3 regions of the Streptomyces sp. 11-1-2 genome follow, and region 1 is predicted to be linked to each of the others. Evidence: riboswitches for the same ligand, from Rfam matches in the RefSeq annotation. Region 1 holds a riboswitch; each other region holds the start of a gene.

Region 1 (5,718 bases):
ACATGGCCGCCGTCCGCTCCCTGGTCGTAGACGGCGACCACATTGGCGTGCGCGAGTCTCGCGACGGACTTCGCCTCACGGATGAAGCGGTCGACGAAGGCGGCGTCGGAGGCGAGGCTCTGGTGCATCACCTTCAGGGCGAGCACACGGTCCAGCCGGGTGTCGACGGCCCGGTAGACCGTCGCCATCCCGCCAACGGCGATCCGCGCCTCAACGCGGTAGCGGCCGTCGAGCTCCTGCCCGACGAGGGGGTCCTGGAGGGTCGTATCCACGGGGGAAGTCTACGAGGCATCGATATGAGCCATGACCGCCCGCCCCAGGTGGGGCGGGTACTGCAGCGGAACGGTGACACCGGCGGGTCAGTTGTGCGACGCGGCGGCGATCGCGGCCAGCTCCTCGAGCGCGGAGGTCCAGGACAGCATGGCGTACTCGGCGTGCTTGGCCTTGGCCTCGTCGGGGACGGCCAGGGCGCGGATACCGCTCTCCGCCAGCCGCAGCCGGGTGCCCCGCCCCTCGGGGGAGAGCGCGAACTCCACCAGGGTCGCCTCCCCGGGATCCGAGGGCGCGTGATCGGGTTCCAGGGCCAGCCGGAAGCGGAAGAGCGTGTCGGGGACCGCCCGCTCGACCTGACCGTGGAACTCTCCGTGTTCGTCCCACCGGAACCGGAGCCTCCCGCCGGGGTGCGGATCGATCTCGCAGCCGCCGGGGGCGTACCAGACGCGGATGTGCTCGGGCGTCGTCAGCACCCGCCACACCCGGTCGATCGGCGCCGGTACGTACACCTCGCGCTCGATCCGGTCGTCCACGGTCACGGTCACGGCGACCACCTCCGCGCTGTGCGCTGCTCCCTCAATCCACAGTAGAGGGCCGCGCCGGGCCCGGACAGCGGCGGGCCGGACACTGGGGCGCTGGGCGGGGGCATGGCTGGACACCGGGTCCGGGCGGGGGGAGTGGCCGAGCGCCGGGTGCGGGCGGGGCTAGCCGGATGTAGTGCCCGGGCGGGGGTCTGGCTGGATGCCGGGTTCGGGCGGGGGAGCGGCCGAGCGCCGGGTCCGGGCGGGGGGCTAGCCGGACGCCGGGCTTGGGCGGGGCTCTGGCTGGACGCCGGGTCCGCGCGGGGCTGGCCGAACGCCCTGCCCGGACGGGGGACCGGCCGAATGCCTTGCCCCGACGGCGGCTGGCCGAGCGCCGGGTGCGGGCGGGGGCTAGCCGGGTGTCGTGCCCGGACGCCGGGCTTGGGCGGGGGTCTGGCGGAGCGCTGGGCCTGGACGGGCTCTGGCCGGACGCCGGGTCTGGCCGAGCGCCGGGTTCGGGCGGGGCTAGCCGGGTGTCGTGCCCGGACGGGGGTCTGGCCGAGCGCCGGGCTTGGGCGGGGTCTGGCCGAGCGCCGGGCCGGGACAGGGGCCCGAGCGCCGGGCCGGGACAGGGGCTAGCCGAATGCCGGGCGCTCGGGGTCCAGGGCCGCCAGGCCCTCGGTCGGGCTCGACGCCTCGGCGAAGTGGCGGCGCGGGATCCGGCCCGCCCGGTGCGCCAGCCAGCCCGCCTCCACCGCGTGCCGCATCGCCCCCGCCATCAGCTCCGGCTCCTGGGCCCGGGTGACGGCCGAGGCGAGCATCACCGCCGCGCACCCGAGCTCCATGGCCAGCGCGGCGTCCGACGCCGTCCCCGCGCCCGCGTCCAGGATCACCGGCACGGTGGCGCGCTCGGTGATCAGCTGGAAGTTGTGTGGATTGCGGATGCCGAGACCGGAGCCGATCGGGGAGCCGAGCGGCATGATCGCGGCGCAGCCGACGTCCTCCAGCTTCCGGGCCAGGATCGGGTCGTCATTGGTGTACGGGAGGACCGTGAACCCGTCGTCGACCAGCGTCTCGGCGGCGTCCAGCAGCTCGATCGGATCGGGGAGCAGGGTGCGCTCGTCGGCGACCACCTCCAGCTTGACCCAGTCCGTGCCCAGGGCCTCCCGGGCGAGGCGGGCGGTGAGCACGGCCTCACCGGCGGTGAAACACCCGGCGGTGTTGGGCAGCGGGCGGATGCCGTGCCGGTTCAGAACGGAGAGCACCGACCCCTGCACCGTGGGGTCGAGCCGCCGCATCGCGACGGTTGTCAGCTCGGTGCCGGAGGCCAGCAGCGAGCGTTCCAGGATCTCCAGGCTGGGAGCGCCGCCGGTGCCCATGATCAGGCGGGACCCGAAGTCGGTCCCGGCGATGGTGAGCGGGTCGGGGGTGGTGAGGGGCGCGCGGCCCGGCGCGTTCGGGGCGGTGGTGACGGGTGTGGCGGCAGTAGCGGTCGTGGCGGCAGTAGCGGCCGTGGTGGGAGCCATGGGTGGATCAGCCTCCTTGGACCGCGGTGAGGACCTCGACGCGATCACCGTCGCCGAGCGGGGTCGCGGGCCATTGGGTGCGTGGGACGACCGTCTCGTTGACGGCGGCGGCGACGCCCGAGGGCGCCTGGGTGAGGGTCGCGACAAGCCGGTCGAGGGTGGTCCCGTCCGGGACCTCGCGGGGCTCGCCGTTGACGGAGACGGTCATGGGTGCTGCTCCTGTGCTGGGGAGGGGGTGGCTGAGGGGGCCGCGAAGCGCCGCGGGGTGAACGGCCGGGCCTCCGGCGGGAGTTCTCCGCTCGTCAGCGCCTCGGCCATGACATCGCCGGTGATCGGGGTGAGCAGGACGCCGTTGCGGTGGTGGCCGGTGGCCAGCAGCAGCCCCGGCAGCGCGGTCGGGCCGAGCATCGGGGCGTTGTCGGGGGAGCCGGGGCGCAGCCCGGCACATGTCTCCACCAGCGGCAGTTCGGTGATGCCGGGCACCACCTCATGGGCGTCCCGCAGGAGTTCGTACACCCCGCCGGCGGTGACCGTGGTGTCCCAGCCCAGCTCCTCGCTGGTCGCGCCGATGACCAGCTCGCCGTTCTCGCGTGGCACCAGGTAGACCGGCCCGCCGCGCACCACGGCCCGTACGGTCCGGGAGAGGAACGGCGCGTACCGCTCGGGCACCGACAGCCGCAGCACCTGCCCCTTGACGGGTCGTACGGGCGGCAGGACGTCGTCGGGGACGCCCGCGAGCCGTCCGCTGAGGCTGCCGGCGGCCAGGACGGTCCGCTCGGCGGCCAGGCGCGTGCCCCCGGTCAGCTCGATCCCGGTGGCGCGGTCGCCGTCCAGCAACAGCCGCTCCGCGCGGGCGCGGTGGAAGACGGCCCCGGCCCGCTCGCACGCGGTGAGCAGGGCCGCCGTCAGCCGCCGCGGGTCCACCTGGTTGTCGCCGGAGACGCGCAGCCCGCCGTGTACGCCCGGCGCGAGCATCGGTTCCAGACGGCGGCATTCACGCCCCGTCAGCCATTCGGACTCCAGCCCGAGCCCCTGCTGGAACGTGTGGAGCTCGCGCAGCTGGGCACGGTCGTCGGCGTCGAACGCCACGGCGAGTGTGCCGCAAGGGCGGTGGCCCACGTCCTGGCCGCTCGCCTCCTCCAGCTCGGCCACGAAGTCCGGATAGCGGCGCGCCGAGGCCAAGTTGAGCCCGAGCAGGGTCTGCTCACCGTAATGAAGCTCGGTGACGGCGGCCAGCATCCCCGCCGCCACCCAGGCGGCTCCGCCGCCGGGCGCCGGGTCGGCGAGGGCGGTGCGCAGCCCCCGCTGGGCCGCCCGCCAGGCCGTGACCAGGCCGATGATGCCGCCCCCGATGACGAGGGCGTCGTACGGTCCGCCCACGGATGGTCGGCGGCCAAGCCCAGAGGTGTGTGGTCCGTCGTCGTGACCTGGTGCGTGCGTGGACACGCTGCCCCTCCCTTCGCCGGCATGACCCGGATCAGGTTCGTACGGTCGGAGGCCGTTCCAGCCTCCCTCTCAGCCCGGTACGTCCGGGCTCCCGCGAGTGCTCTGCCCCGCCACCCTAGTACGGGCCCGAATCGCCCGAAAGCCCGACCACCCACCAGCCCCCGCCACCCCTCCCCTCTGTGCCCGAGATCTCCCCTCGCCCTCTGCGGTCCGCCCCACCAGCCGCAATACAGTGATCGTGTGAGCGATGAGACGACGACGAAGCCGTCCTCGAGCGGCGGCGAACAGCGGGTGGTGATCGTCGGAGCGGGCATGGCGGGGGTGCAGACCGCCGTCGCGCTACGCGAACAGGGCTGGACGGGGGAGATCGTCCTGCTGGGCGCGGAGACCCACCAGCCCTACGACCGGCCGCCGCTGTCCAAGGCCGTGCTGCTCGGCAAGGCCGAGGGGTCGACGCTCGACGTGGACTTCGCCGGGCTCGGCATCACGCTGCGGCTCGGCGTCCAGGTCACCGGGCTCCGCACGGACAAGCGGCTCGTCGAGACCGCGACCGGGCAGCTCCCGTACGACGTCCTGGTGATCGCCACCGGCGCCGAGCCGGTCCCGCTGCCGGGCAGCGAGGGCGTGCCAGGCGTCCATCTGCTGCGCACCCTGGACGACGCGGTGCGGCTGCGCCCGGTGCTCGCCCGGCAGCGCGAGATCGCGGTCGTGGGGGCGGGCTGGATCGGCGCGGAGTTCGCCACGGCGGCGCGCGAGGCGGGCTGCGCCGTGACGGTCGTCGAGGCCGCGGACCGGCCGCTGGCGGGCGCCCTCCCGGCCGAGGTCGCGGCCCCCATGGCGGCCTGGTACGAGGACTACGGCGCCCGGCTGGTGACCGGCGCCCGGGTGGCCTCCGTGGACGAGAGCGGGCTGGTGCTCGGCGACGGCACCCGGCTGCGGGCGGGCGCGGTGGTCGTCGGGATCGGGGCCCGGCCGGCCACGGACTGGCTGGCGGGCTCGGGCGTGGAGCTGGCCGAGGACCGCTCCGTAGCCGCCGACGACCGGCTGAGCACCTCGGCGCCGGACGTCTACGCGGTCGGCGACTGCGCCTCCTTCCCGTCCGCCCGCTACGGCACCCGGCTGCTGGTGCACCACTGGGACAACGCGCTGCAGGGGCCGCGCACCGTCGCCGCCAATGTGGTGGGGAGCCGGACGGTCGCCCACTTCCCCGGCGCGGTCTACGACCCGGTGCCGTATTTCTGGTCCGAGCAGTTCGGGCGCTTCGTGCAGTACGCCGGGCACCACTCGGAGGCCGATGAACTGGTCTGGCGCGGCGATCCGGCCGGTGCCGCCTGGTCGGTGTGCTGGCTGCGAGAGGGCGCCCTGGTCGCCCTGCTGGCCGTCGGCCGTCCGCGCGATCTGGCCCAGGGGCGCAAGCTGATCGAGCGCGGCGCCCGGCTGGACCGGACGCGGGCTGAGGACCCGTCGGTGCCGCTGAAGTCGGCCGTCTGCTGACCGGCCGGCAGACTGCTGGCCGGGGCGTCCGGGGCGGGGCGGGCGGCCCGCGCGGCGGGCGCCCGGCTACCCACTGTCAGTCCCAGATGGCAGGCTTGTTCCGTGACCGAGATTGACGCAAAGATCGATGCTCTCGTCCCCGCCTGGCTCACCCTCCCCGACGTCGCCGAGCGACTCGGTGTCGAGGTGACGCGCGTCCGGCAGCTGGTCAAGGAGGGCCAGCTGATCGCGGTGCGCCGTGGCGAGAACAGGGTGCTTCAGGTGCCCGAGGAGTTCATCGCCGACGGAAAGGTCGTCAAGGGCCTCGTGGGGACCTTGACGCTGTTGAAGGACGACGGCTTCAGCGATGAAGAGATGCTGGAGTGGCTCTTCACCCCCGACCCGAGCCTGCCCGGCACCCCGGCACGGGCCCTGAGCGAGAATCGCGGTACGGAAGTGAAGCGGCGCGCGCAGGCGCT
Region 2 (5,718 bases), 4.3 Mb from region 1:
GGGTCGAAGGCCGCCCCCACCCGGGCCCCCGCCTCCGGGGCGTCCCGCAGGGCGCAGGACGCTTGCAGAGGCGGCGCGGCCAGGTCCGCCGGCCGCAGGATGAGCGCCACATGGTCGCCGCGGAAGGTGCGCGTCTCCACGGTGCACGCCAGCCCCTCCTCGGGGTCCGTCAGCCGCACCCCGGCCGGGCGGACCAGCAGCCTGGTGGGGCCCGGCCGGGAGCCGGGCGGAACGGGCAGCTTGCCCCAGCGGGTGTCGGCGACCTCGCCGTCCACGGTCGCCTCGACCACATTGTCGAAGCCGAGGAAGCGGGCGACGAACTCGGTGGCGGGCCGCTGCCACACCTCCAGCGGGGTGCCGGTCTGGGCGATCCGGCCGTTGTCCATCACCACCACCCGGTCCGCGAGCGCGAACGCCTCCCCCTGGTCATGAGTGACCGCGAGGACGGTGGTCCCCAGCCGTGCGAAGAGCTCGCGGAGTTCCATCACCAGCCGCTCCCGCAGCCCCCGGTCGAGCTGGCCCAGCGGCTCGTCCAGCATCAGCAGCTTGGGCCGCGGGGCCAGCGCGCGGGCCAGCGCCACCCGCTGCTGCTCGCCGCCGGAGAGCGAGTCGACGGGGCGGCGCTGGGCGCCCGGCAGCCCCACCAGCTCCAGCAGTTCGGCAACCCGGCGATCCGCCTCCGCCCGCCCCACCTTGCGCATCCGCAGCCCGAAGGCGACATTGCCGCCCACGTCCCGCTGCGGAAAAAGCTGGTGGTCCTGGAACATCAGCCCCACCCCGCGCCGGTGCGTGGGCACCCCGTTCTGGTCCTGTCCGGCGAGCCACACCCGGCCGTCGTCGGCGCGCTGCAGCCCGGCCACCACGCGCAGCATGGTGGACTTGCCGCTTCCGCTCGGGCCCAGCACACAGACCGTCTCGTGCTCGGCGACCTCCAGATCCACGGCGTCCAGCGCATCGCGCCGGCCGAACCTTACGGTCACCTCGTCCAGTCGCAGCAGCGTCATTCAGAACTCTCCGGAACGGTCGGTGCGGATGCGCTCGAGTGCCAGCAGCGATCCGGCGCAGACCAGCATCAGGATCGTGCTCAGGGCCATCGCCTGCCCGTAGGTGAGCTGTCCGGCCCGGCCCAGGAAACGGGCGATGGCCACCGGGAGGGTCGGCTGGTCGGGGCGCGCGATGAAGACGGTCGCCCCGAACTCGCCCAGGGAGACAGCGAACGCGAAGCCCGCCGCGACCGCCACGGCCCGCCCGACCAGCGGCAGGTCCACTTCCCGCCAGACCCGCCACGGGGACGCCCCGAGCACGGCCGCCGCCTCCCGGAGCCGGTGGTCCACCGCCCGCAGCACGGGCAGCATGGTCCGTATGACGAAGGGCACGCCCACCAGGGCCTGGGCGAGGGGCACCAGGAACCAGGAGGCACGCAGATCCAGCGGGGGCTCGTCGAGGGCGATCAGGAACCCGAATCCCACGGTGACGGCCGAGGTGCCCAGGGGCAGCATCAGCAGCGCGTCGAAGCCCCGAACCAGCCTGCCCGCCTTACGGGTGAGCGCGGCGGCGGCGAGGCCGCCCACGGCGAGGGCGAAGACGGTGGCGACCGCCGCGTACCACAGGGAGTTCCCGATGGCCTCCATGGGGGCCACGAAGAAGGTGCCTCCGCTGTCGGCGGCCGACCTGAGCGCCTCGTAGTAGGTGAATCCGTAGCCGTCCGGTCCGTTCAGCGAGCGTTCCACCAGCACCGCGAGCGGTGTCACGATCAGCAGGGCGACCACCGCCAGCACGCCCCACAGCAGCGCCCACTGCGCCGGGCCGTTCGGCCGGCGCGCCGTGCGGCCGGGGTCGACGAGCCGCAGGGCGCTCTCTCGGCGCCGTACGGTCCACGCGTGCAGGGCCAACACGGCCGCGACCGCGGCGAACTGGACGAGGGTGAGCACAGCGGCCGTGGGCAGGTCGAGCAGCTGTGCGGTCTCCCGGTAGATCGCCACCTCCAGGGTGGCGTAGCGGGGGCCGCCGAGGATCTGGATCACGCCGAAGGAGGTGAAGGTGAACAGGAACACCATCAGCGCGGCGGCGGCGACCGCGGGGGCCAGCGCGGGCAGCGTCACCCGGCGCCAGGCCGACAGCCGGCTCGCGCCGAGCACCCGCGCGGCCTCCTCCTGGCGCGGGTCGAGCTGGGCCCACAGCCCGCCGACGGTCCTGACGACGACCGCGTAGTTGAAGAAGACATGGGCCAGGAGGATCGCCCAGACGGAGGTGTCGAGCCGCACCCCCCACAGCTCGTCCAGCAGCCCGCCCCGGCCGAGCAGAGCCAGGAAGGCGGATCCGGCGACGACGGTCGGCAGCACGAACGGCACGGTCACCACGGCCCGCAGCAGCCCCTTGCCGGGGAAGTCGAAGCGGGCGAAGACATAGGCGCCGGGCAGCGCGACCGCGAGTGTGAGGGCGGTCGACGCGACCGCCTGCCAGCAGGTGAACCACAGGACGTCCAGCGTCGCCGGATCGGTCACCACCTCGGTGATCCGGCCGAACCGCCACTGCCCGCCGACGCGCAGCCCCCGGGTGACGATGGCGGCCACGGGATAGGCGAAGAAGACCGCGAAGAAGGCGAGCGGCACCGCCATCAGGGCGAGCCGGAGAGCGAGCGCGCGACGGCCGCCGCCGGCTGCCCTGTCGGCCTTACGGTGGCCGTCGGCCGTCTTACGGTTCTCGCGGGGCTCTACAGGACCAGCGAGGACCATGTCTTGACCCACGGCTCATGGTTCTTGGCGATCTTCTGCGGCGCCAGGGTGGCGGAGTCGGCGATCCTGACCCCGAACCGGGTGAACAGCTCCGGCAGCTTGGCGTCCTCGCGCGCCGGGTTGACGTACATGTTCAGCGGGATGTCCTCCTGGAACCGCTTGCTCAGCAGGAAATCCAGCAGCGCCTTGCCGCCCTTGGCGTTGCCCGCTCCGTTCAGCAGCCCGGCGAACTCCACCTGCCGGAAGCAGGTGCCCGTCGCCACCCCGGTGGGGGCCTTGGCGGGCTTGGTCTTGGCGTCGGCCACCTCGGCGGGCGGGCTCGAGGCGTAGGAGACGACGAGCGGCCGGTCGCCCTTGCCGCCGCCGGCCGAGCCGGAGAACCGGTCGTAATACGCCTGCTCCCAGCCGTCGACGACCTCGACACCGTTGGCCCGCAGCTTCTTCCAGTAGCCCTTCCAGCCGTCGTCGCCGTACTTGGCGGCCGTGGCGAGGAGGAAGCCGAGGCCGGGGGAAGAGGTGGCCGCGTTCTCGGTGACGAGGAGGTTCTTGTAGGCGGGCTTGGTCAGATCCTCCAGCGTCCGGGGCGGCGCCAGCTTCTTGTCGGCGAAGTACTCGCGGTCGTAGTTGACGCAGATGTCGCCGAAGTCGACGGGGGTGACGCGGTGCTCGGCCCGGTCGAGCTGAAGGGCCGCCGGGACCTTGTCGAGGCCCTTGGCCGTGTAGGGGGTGAACAGGTCGTTGTCGAGCGCCCGGGAGAGCAGGGTGTTGTCGACGCCGAAGAACACATCGCCCTGGGGGTGGCCCTTGGACAGGATCGCCTGGTTGACGGCGGCTCCGGCGTCGCCCCCGGCCTGCACCCGCACCTTGTAGCCGGTCTCCTTGGTGAACTCCTTGAGGACCGCCTTGGAGGCCGCGAACGAGTCGTGCGTGACCAGGGTGACCGTCTTGGAGTCCGCGCCGCTCTTGGAATCCTCGCCGCAGCCGACGAGCGCGCCCAACGCCAGTGAGCCGAAAAGGGCGGCTGAGATGGCACGCCGAAGCTGGCTGTTCATGGTGATGCTGACTCCCTACGCCGGTATGACCCGGATCAGGTCCGAGGGTCTGCGGCCGTGCCGCACTCTCAGCGCTCTGAGCGCTCCCCTGTCGGAATGTTCACTTGTACGGATATTCAGTTTTACGACGACCGCATGATGCGACGACGCTCAGGCACCGTATCAGCCGGTCCTCAGCGCTCAGAAGCCGCCAGCTGCCCGCAGGCCCCGTCGATCTCCTGGCCACGGGTGTCCCGGACGGTCACCGGCACCCCGTGGGCCTCCAGGGCCGCCACGAACGCCTTCTCGTCCTCGGGCCGGGACGCCGTCCACTTGGAGCCGGGCGTCGGGTTGAGCGGAATGAGGTTCACATGCACCCGGCGGCCCTTGAGCAGCCGGCCGAGCAGATCGGCGCGCCACGCCTGGTCGTTGATGTCCTTGATCAGCGCGTACTCGATGGAGACCCGGCGGCCGGACTTCTCCGCGTACTCCCACGCGGCGTCCAGGACTTCGCGCACCTTCCAGCGGGTGTTGACCGGCACGAGGGTGTCGCGCAGCTCGTCGTCGGGCGCGTGCAGCGACACCGCGAGCCGGCACTTGAACCCCTCGTCGGCGAACCGCAGCATCGCCGGCACGAGGCCGACGGTCGAGACGGTGATCCCGCGCTGCGAAAGGCCGAGGCCGTCGGGCTCGGGGTCGGTGAGCCGGCGGATGGCGCCGACGACGCGGTTGTAGTTGGCCAGCGGCTCGCCCATGCCCATGAAGACGATGTTGGACAGCCGGGCCGGCCCGCCGGGGATCTCACCGTCGCGGAGAGCCCGCATTCCGTCGACGATCTGGTGCACGATCTCGGCGGTGGACAGATTGCGGTCCAGCCCCGCCTGGCCGGTGGCGCAGAACGGGCAGTTCATCCCGCAGCCCGCCTGTGAGCTGATGCACATGGTGACCCGGTCCGGGTAGCGCATCAGTACAGACTCCACGAGCGTGCCGTCGAAGAGCCGCCACAGGGTCTTGCGCGTGGTGTCGTCGTCGCAGCTGACGTGGCGCACCACGCTCATCAGCTCCGGCAGCAGCCCGGCGGCCAGCTTCTCGCGCGCGGCGGCCGGTATGTCGCTCCACTGTGCGGGGTCGTCGACGTAGCGCGCGAAGTAGTGACGCGACACCTGACTGGCCCGGAAGGGCTTCTCCCCGAGGGCGGCGACGGCCTCCCGGCGCTCGGCGGGTGTGAGGTCGGCAAGATGCCGCGGGGGCTTCTTGGCCCCGCGCGGCGCGGCGAAGGTGAGTTCTCCGGGCTTAGGCATGATTCACCCAGTGTCGCAGACGTACGAAGGGCCCCGCGCCATGCGTGGCGCGGGGCCCGTGGGCGGCCTCGTCAGCCGCCGCCCACGAAGATCACCAGCAGCAGCCACGCGACCGGCGCGGTGGGCAGCAGCGAGTCGAGCCGGTCCATGATCCCGCCATGGCCGGGCAGCAGCTTGCCCATGTCCTTGATGCCGAGGTCCCGCTTGATCATGGACTCGCCGAGGTCGCCCAGGGTCGCGCTGACCGCGACGGCGAGGCCGAGCAGCAGGCCCTGCCACCAGACGCCGTCGTCGATGAGGTACTGCATGCACAGCGCGCCCGCGACCATCGCGAAGGTCACCGCGCCCAGCAGCCCCTCGCGGGTCTTGCCGGGGCTGATCCGCGGCGCCAGCGGATGCTTGCCGAAGCGCCAGCCCACCGCGTACGCCCCCGTGTCGCTGACCACGGTCAGCAGCAGGAAGGTGAGGACCCGCCACGGGCCGTCCCCGGTGTCGAGCATGAGCGCCACGAAGGTGGCCAGGAACGGCACGTAGAAGGCGGCGAAGACGCCCGCGGTGACATCCCTGAGGTAGTTGTCGGGCGGTTCGGTCATCCGCCAGACCAGCACCGCGAGCGCCGTGAGCGCCACCGCCACCACCGCGCCCTGGGCA
Region 3 (5,718 bases), 2.3 Mb from region 1:
CAAGGCACGCGCCGCCGCTCGCATGGGAGACGCCCGCCTCGTCCGCCAGTCCCTCGACGCAGGGCGTGCCAGGCTGGACCGACTCCCCAGGCCGGACCACCCCGAACATCACTTCATCATCGACCCGGACAAGTGGGACTTCTACGAAATGGACGCCTACCGTCTCCTCGGAGACGACGAGCGCGCCGCCTCCCACGCCCGTTCAGTGATCCGCATCAGCACCGGCCCCGACGGCACCGAGATTTCGCCCATGCGCGCCGCAGAAGCCCGCCTCACCCTCGGAGTCGCCGCCGCCCGCACGGGCGAGATCGAAGAAGCCATCGGCATGGGCACAGTGGCTCTGGAAGCCGACCGCAAGTCCCTCCCGTCCCTGCTTTTAGTCGCCGACGAGCTGGACAAGGAACTGCGCGCCAGGTACCCGCGTGAGGCCGCTGCACGGGACTTCCACGAGCAGATCATGACCATCAAACGAGGCACCGCCCGACCCGAACTTCCCTTCTGAACCCGACACACATGATCCGGGCCCCGCATCTTCATGAAGCGGGGCCCGGATCATGTTGTGCGATCTCGTGGTGGGGACACAGTGAGCGATGGAAGCCGTAAGAAGCCTCCACCGCTCACTGGCACGGGCAGGAGATCAGTCCGCGAGCGGCAAGTACACGCGGTTGCCCGCTGCCGCGAACTCCCTGGACTTCTGGAGCATCCCCGCCTCGATCTCCTCGGGCGTCGCGTCGGCGTCGCCGCCGAACTGCTCTGTGATGCTTCTGCTAATTTTCATCGAACAGAACCTGGGCCCGCACATGGAGCAGAAGTGCGCCGTCTTGGCCGGTTCCGCCGGGAGGGTCTCGTCGTGGAAGGAGCGGGCCGTGTCCGGGTCCAGGGCCAGGTTGAACTGGTCCTCCCAGCGGAATTCGAAGCGCGCGTCGGAGAGCGCGCCGTCCCATGCCTGGGCGTCCGGATGACCCTTGGCCAGGTCGGCCGCATGGGCGGCGATCTTGTAGGTGATCACGCCGGTCTTGACGTCATCGCGGTCCGGCAGGCCCAGGTGCTCCTTGGGCGTGACGTAGCAGAGCATCGCCGTGCCCCACCAGGCGATCATCGCGGCGCCGATGCCGGAGGTGATGTGGTCGTAGGCGGGGGCGATATCGGTGGTGAGGGGGCCCAGGGTGTAGAACGGGGCCTCCTCGCAGATCTCCTGCTGGAGGTCGACGTTCTCCTTGATCTTGTGCATCGGGACATGGCCCGGGCCCTCGATCATCGTCTGGACGCCATGCTCCTTGGCGATCCGGTTGAGCTCGCCGAGCGTGCGCAGCTCCGCGAACTGCGCCTCGTCGTTGGCGTCGGCGATCGACCCGGGGCGCAGTCCGTCGCCCAGCGAGTAGGTGACGTCGTACGCCGCGAGGATCTCGCACAGCTCCTCGAAGTGCGTGTAGAGGAAGGACTCCTGGTGGTGGGCGAGGCACCACGCCGCCATGATGGAGCCGCCGCGGGAGACGATGCCGGTCTTGCGGCGGGCGGTCAGGGGGACGTACGGCAGCCGGACGCCGGCGTGGACGGTCATGTAGTCGACGCCCTGCTCGGCCTGTTCGATGACCGTGTCCTTGTAGATCTCCCAGGTCAGCTCCTCGGCCCTGCCGTCGACCTTCTCCAGCGCCTGATAGAGCGGCACGGTGCCGATGGGGACCGGGGAGTTGCGCAGCACCCATTCGCGGGTGGTGTGGATGTTGCGGCCGGTCGAGAGGTCCATGACCGTGTCGGCGCCCCAGCGGGTCGCCCAGGTCATCTTCTCGACCTCCTCCTCGATGGAGGAGGTGACGGCGGAATTGCCGATATTGGCGTTGACCTTCACCAGGAACCGCTTGCCGATGATCATCGGCTCGATCTCCGGGTGGTTGACATTGGCCGGGAGGACGGCGCGGCCCGCCGCGATCTCCTCCCGGACCACCTCGGGGGAGACGTTCTCGCGGATCGCCACGTACTCCATCTCCGCCGTGATCTCGCCCCGCCGCGCATAGGCGAGTTGGGTCACGGGGCCGCCCGCTCGGCCGCGCCGCGGCTGGCGCGGGCGGCCGGGGAAGACCGCGTCGAGGTTGCGCAGCCCCCCGCGGGGCGAGGTGTGCTTGATCCCGTCGTCCTCGGGGCGGACGGGACGGCCCGCGTACTCCTCCGTGTCGCCGCGGGCGACGATCCAGTTCTGCCGCAGCGGCGCCAGGCCACGGCGGACATCCGTCTCGATGGTGGGGTCGGTGTACGGGCCGGAGGTGTCGTACAGCGTCACATCCTGGCCGTTGGTGAGGTGCACTCGGCGGACCGGGACGTGAAGGTCCGGGCGCGAACCCGCGACATATCCCTTATGCCAGCCGAATTCGGCCTTCTCGGCGCGCGATGATGCATCCTGCTGAGTCATGAGACCCACTCCCTACGCCGGCATTACCCGGTAACAGGTTCAGCGGTCGGCGCAGCTGTCAGCGTCAGCGCCCTCTCAGCCCGGTGCTCCGAGCTCCCGCGATTGCAAAGGTTCGTGCCCACGCTAACGGTTTATCCACAGTGCTGAACAGGGGGCCCACTCCTCTTGCGATGATGCGACCGTGACCGCCATCCAGCAGGACCACCCGCCCGAGCAGCCCCGCCCCTCCGATCAGGCGCACGACCACGGCCACGGCCATTCCCACGGCCACTCCCACAGTCATGGCCCCGCCGCTCCCGTCTCTGCCCGCCTCCGCAAGATCATCGCGGCGGTGCTCATCCCCTTCGCGGTCGCCGTCGTCGCCGGTCTGATCGTGCTCTGGCCGGGCGGCACGCCCGACCACAAGGCGAGCGGCCGCAGCGGTCTCGGCTTCGACCAGCAGACCGTCGCCGGACGGGTGGTGAAGGTCGAGGAGGTGAACTGCGCCGACGTCAACGCCCAGCCGCAGGCGCCCACCGAGCCCGGCCAGGACAGCGCCGCCCAGAACGGCGCCCCCGGGCAGGGCGGGAAGAAGAGCGTCTGCGAGAAGGCCACCATCGAGGTCACCTCGGGCAAGGACAAAGGCCGCACCTTCCCCGAAATCGTCCAGCCCAACGCCTCGCGTCAGTTCAGCGCCGGGCAGGAGCTGAAGCTGGCGTACGCCCCCAAGGCGCCCAAGGACCTGCAGTACTCCGTGTCCGACGTCGACCGGTCGATGCCGATGGCGCTGCTGGCGGGGCTGTTCGCGCTCGCCGTCGTGGTGGTGGGGCGGCTGCGCGGGGTGTTCGCGCTGGTGGCGTTGGCGATCAGCTTCGGGGTGCTGACGCTGTTCATCCTCCCGGCGATACTCCAGGGTTCCAATCCGCTGGTGGTCGCGGTCGTCGGGGGCAGCGCGATCATGCTTCTCGCGCTCTATATGTGCCATGGGCTGACGGCCCGTACATCGGTCGCCGTGCTCGGCACACTGGTGTCACTGCTGCTGATCGGGGTGCTGGGCTCGCTGTTCATCGCCTGGGCGAGCCTGACCGGCAATACGGACGACCAGACCGGGCTGGTGCACGGCCTCTATCCGAACATCGAGATACGCGGGCTGCTGCTGGCGGGCGTGATCATCGGCTCGCTGGGCGTGCTGGACGATGTGACGGTCACCCAGACCTCGGCGGTGTGGGAGCTGAGGGCCGCGGACCCGACCGCGTCCCGGCGCAGGCTCTACGGGGCGGCGATGCGGATCGGGCGGGACCACATCGCCTCCGTCGTGAACACGCTGGTGCTGGCGTACGCGGGCGCGTCGCTTCCGCTGCTGCTGCTGTTCTCCATCGCGGACACCGGTGTGGGCACGGTCGCCACGAGCGAGATCGTCGCGCAGGAGATCGTACGGACGCTGGTGGGCAGCATCGGGCTCGTCGCCTCGGTGCCCGTGACCACGGCGCTGGCCGTGCTCGTGGTCTCCGCGGACCGCGCCCCGGCCACGGACGGCGGCGCGGAGCGGGGGGCCGACGCGGGCGGCGCCCAGGGAGCCAGCACCGGCCGGGGCGGACGCGGGCGGCGGCGCCGGGCCAAGACGCGCTGAGCGGCCGGGCGACGACACGTTGAGCTGTCGGGCAACGGCACGTTGAGCCGCCGGGCGGGGACACAGCCGCTGGGCGAGGACACGACGAGCCATCGGGGAGGGCACGCTGGGCCGCCGGGCAGGGACACGACGAGCCGCTGGGCGACGAGCCGCTCAGCCACCGGGCACGCCGCCCGGCTGGCTCGGTGATCCGGCCGGTTCGGTGATGGCGGACGGTTCGGTGATGGCGGACGGTTCGGCCGCGGCACACCGGTCTTCGGCCCGCCGCCGCGTATCCGGCGCTCAGCCCGCGTACCGGTCCTCGGCCAGGATGCGGTGGAGTTCGGCGTCGAGATCGCCGACCGGATCGCAGGCCGCCGGCTCCTGGCCGAAAGGCACCACCCGGTCCGTCCGATCGAGGAAGGCCACCAGAGGGGCGGCCCCGGCCCGGAACAGGGCCCGTTCACAGCCGACTTGGAGTCTGATGAAGACGTCCGAGAGCCCCTCGGGGGAGGCCGGAGCAATGCGCACATCCCCCTCGCCGGTGGGTTTGCTCAGCCCGTCCAGCAGCAGCTCCCGCGCGAAGGCCCAGCTCACCGGCGCGTCGCCGGGCAAATGGAAGGTGATCTCGACGGCATAGGGGTCGCTGCTGTCGTAGGACAGCTCGACCGGGATCCGGAAGGAGAGATCCTGCGAGACCAGGAAGGTCATCGTCACTTCCGCCTGAACTGTGTCACGCATGTCACGCATCGTTCGCCGCCCCGGGTTGTTTGCGCATGGCCGACTCTGGAGCGTAGCGACTCGATTGCTGTGCGGAGTCGGTTTGCCTCGTGTGAGGGAACGAAAATGGCCAGTGTTGCCATGGGGAGACCCGCGGGGCCGGACGACGTGGGCCCGGTGGGCGGGAGATCGGGGCCGGCGCACCGGCCGTATCGAAGATCGCTGTCGTCAACAGGCACCCCCGGGGTGTTGTTGCGAGGCAGACGCCGAGAGGAAGAACGCCGAGGTCTCGCACTCTAACGGCATGGGTGGCGCCGGACCGCGCTCCCGCCCCGGCGGTATCCCTCGCGCGGCGTATCCACGCGCGGTGGGGGTCCGCAGGGCCTGCGGGGATGCGTCAGGCCCTGGACGACGCGGCGAGCGCCGCGGGGCGGGTCAGGCGGTGAACTTCCGTACGACGTAGATCAGCCCGGCGATCAGCGCCACCAGCAGCAGCGCCTTGAAGACGAAGCTCACCAGAAACCCGATCACGCTCATGACCAGGCCGCCGAATACGGCGAGGATGAGGACCGGTATCGCGATCCAGGTCACCCACCACGGCAAGCCCCGGAATATCCCCTTCGTGGTCACGTAACTCCCTGCTTTCTCTCCGAGCCGTGGGTCCGGACGCCGACGGCCGGTCTTCCCTGCCTCGATGCTAGGACGGGACGGAAGCGCGCGGGCGTCCCTCACCCCCCGTCCTCCCCTGAGCGGACCCCTACGGGACCGTCCCGCCACGCATCGGCTGCACGGTGGACAAGCCTCAGGCGGCACCACCCTCGGGCAGCACCACCCCTCGGCCGGCCTCAGCCCTCGGGCGGCCTCAGCCCTCCGGCGGCGAGAACACCACCAGCACCCTCAGGTCCTCGGTGATGTGGTGGAACTTGTGCGCCGTGCCCGCCGGTACGTACACCACGCTGCCCCGCGCCACCTGCGTCGTCTCCATTCCCACCGTGACCGACGC

Evidence for each region. Region 1 has a riboswitch for thiamine pyrophosphate ahead of thiO (glycine oxidase ThiO). Riboswitches for the same ligand answer to the same signal wherever they lie in the genome.
Region 2: another riboswitch for thiamine pyrophosphate. It lies ahead of CGL27_RS33420 (thiamine ABC transporter substrate-binding protein); the one in region 1 lies ahead of thiO (glycine oxidase ThiO).
Region 3: another riboswitch for thiamine pyrophosphate. It lies ahead of thiC (phosphomethylpyrimidine synthase ThiC); the one in region 1 lies ahead of thiO (glycine oxidase ThiO).

Annotation. Positions count from the first base shown of each region.
Region 1 is NZ_CP022545.1:3,465,610-3,471,327, reverse strand. Features, by position in the region: gene pknB (Stk1 family PASTA domain-containing Ser/Thr kinase) at 1-272, opposite strand, end outside; gene CGL27_RS14630 (SRPBCC domain-containing protein) at 360-818, opposite strand; gene CGL27_RS14625 (thiazole synthase) at 1,430-2,320, opposite strand; gene thiS (sulfur carrier protein ThiS) at 2,328-2,528, opposite strand; gene thiO (glycine oxidase ThiO) at 2,525-3,700, opposite strand; TPP riboswitch at 3,758-3,871, opposite strand; gene CGL27_RS14610 (FAD-dependent oxidoreductase) at 4,079-5,260, shown strand; gene CGL27_RS14605 (Rv2175c family DNA-binding protein) at 5,363-5,718, shown strand, end outside.
Region 2 is NZ_CP022545.1:7,742,166-7,747,883, reverse strand. Features, by position in the region: gene CGL27_RS33430 (ABC transporter ATP-binding protein) at 1-1,004, opposite strand, end outside; gene CGL27_RS33425 (iron ABC transporter permease) at 1,005-2,618, opposite strand; gene CGL27_RS33420 (thiamine ABC transporter substrate-binding protein) at 2,714-3,787, opposite strand; TPP riboswitch at 3,783-3,887, opposite strand; gene rlmN (23S rRNA (adenine(2503)-C(2))-methyltransferase RlmN) at 3,961-5,067, opposite strand; gene CGL27_RS33410 (phosphatidate cytidylyltransferase) at 5,139-5,718, opposite strand, start outside.
Region 3 is NZ_CP022545.1:5,769,930-5,775,647, forward strand. Features, by position in the region: gene CGL27_RS24325 (tetratricopeptide repeat protein) at 1-502, shown strand, start outside; gene thiC (phosphomethylpyrimidine synthase ThiC) at 638-2,407, opposite strand; TPP riboswitch at 2,400-2,517, opposite strand; gene CGL27_RS24335 (YibE/F family protein) at 2,589-4,016, shown strand; gene CGL27_RS24340 (SsgA family sporulation/cell division regulator) at 4,299-4,736, opposite strand; gene CGL27_RS24345 (DUF5326 family protein) at 5,151-5,345, opposite strand; gene CGL27_RS24350 (cupin domain-containing protein) at 5,578-5,718, opposite strand, start outside.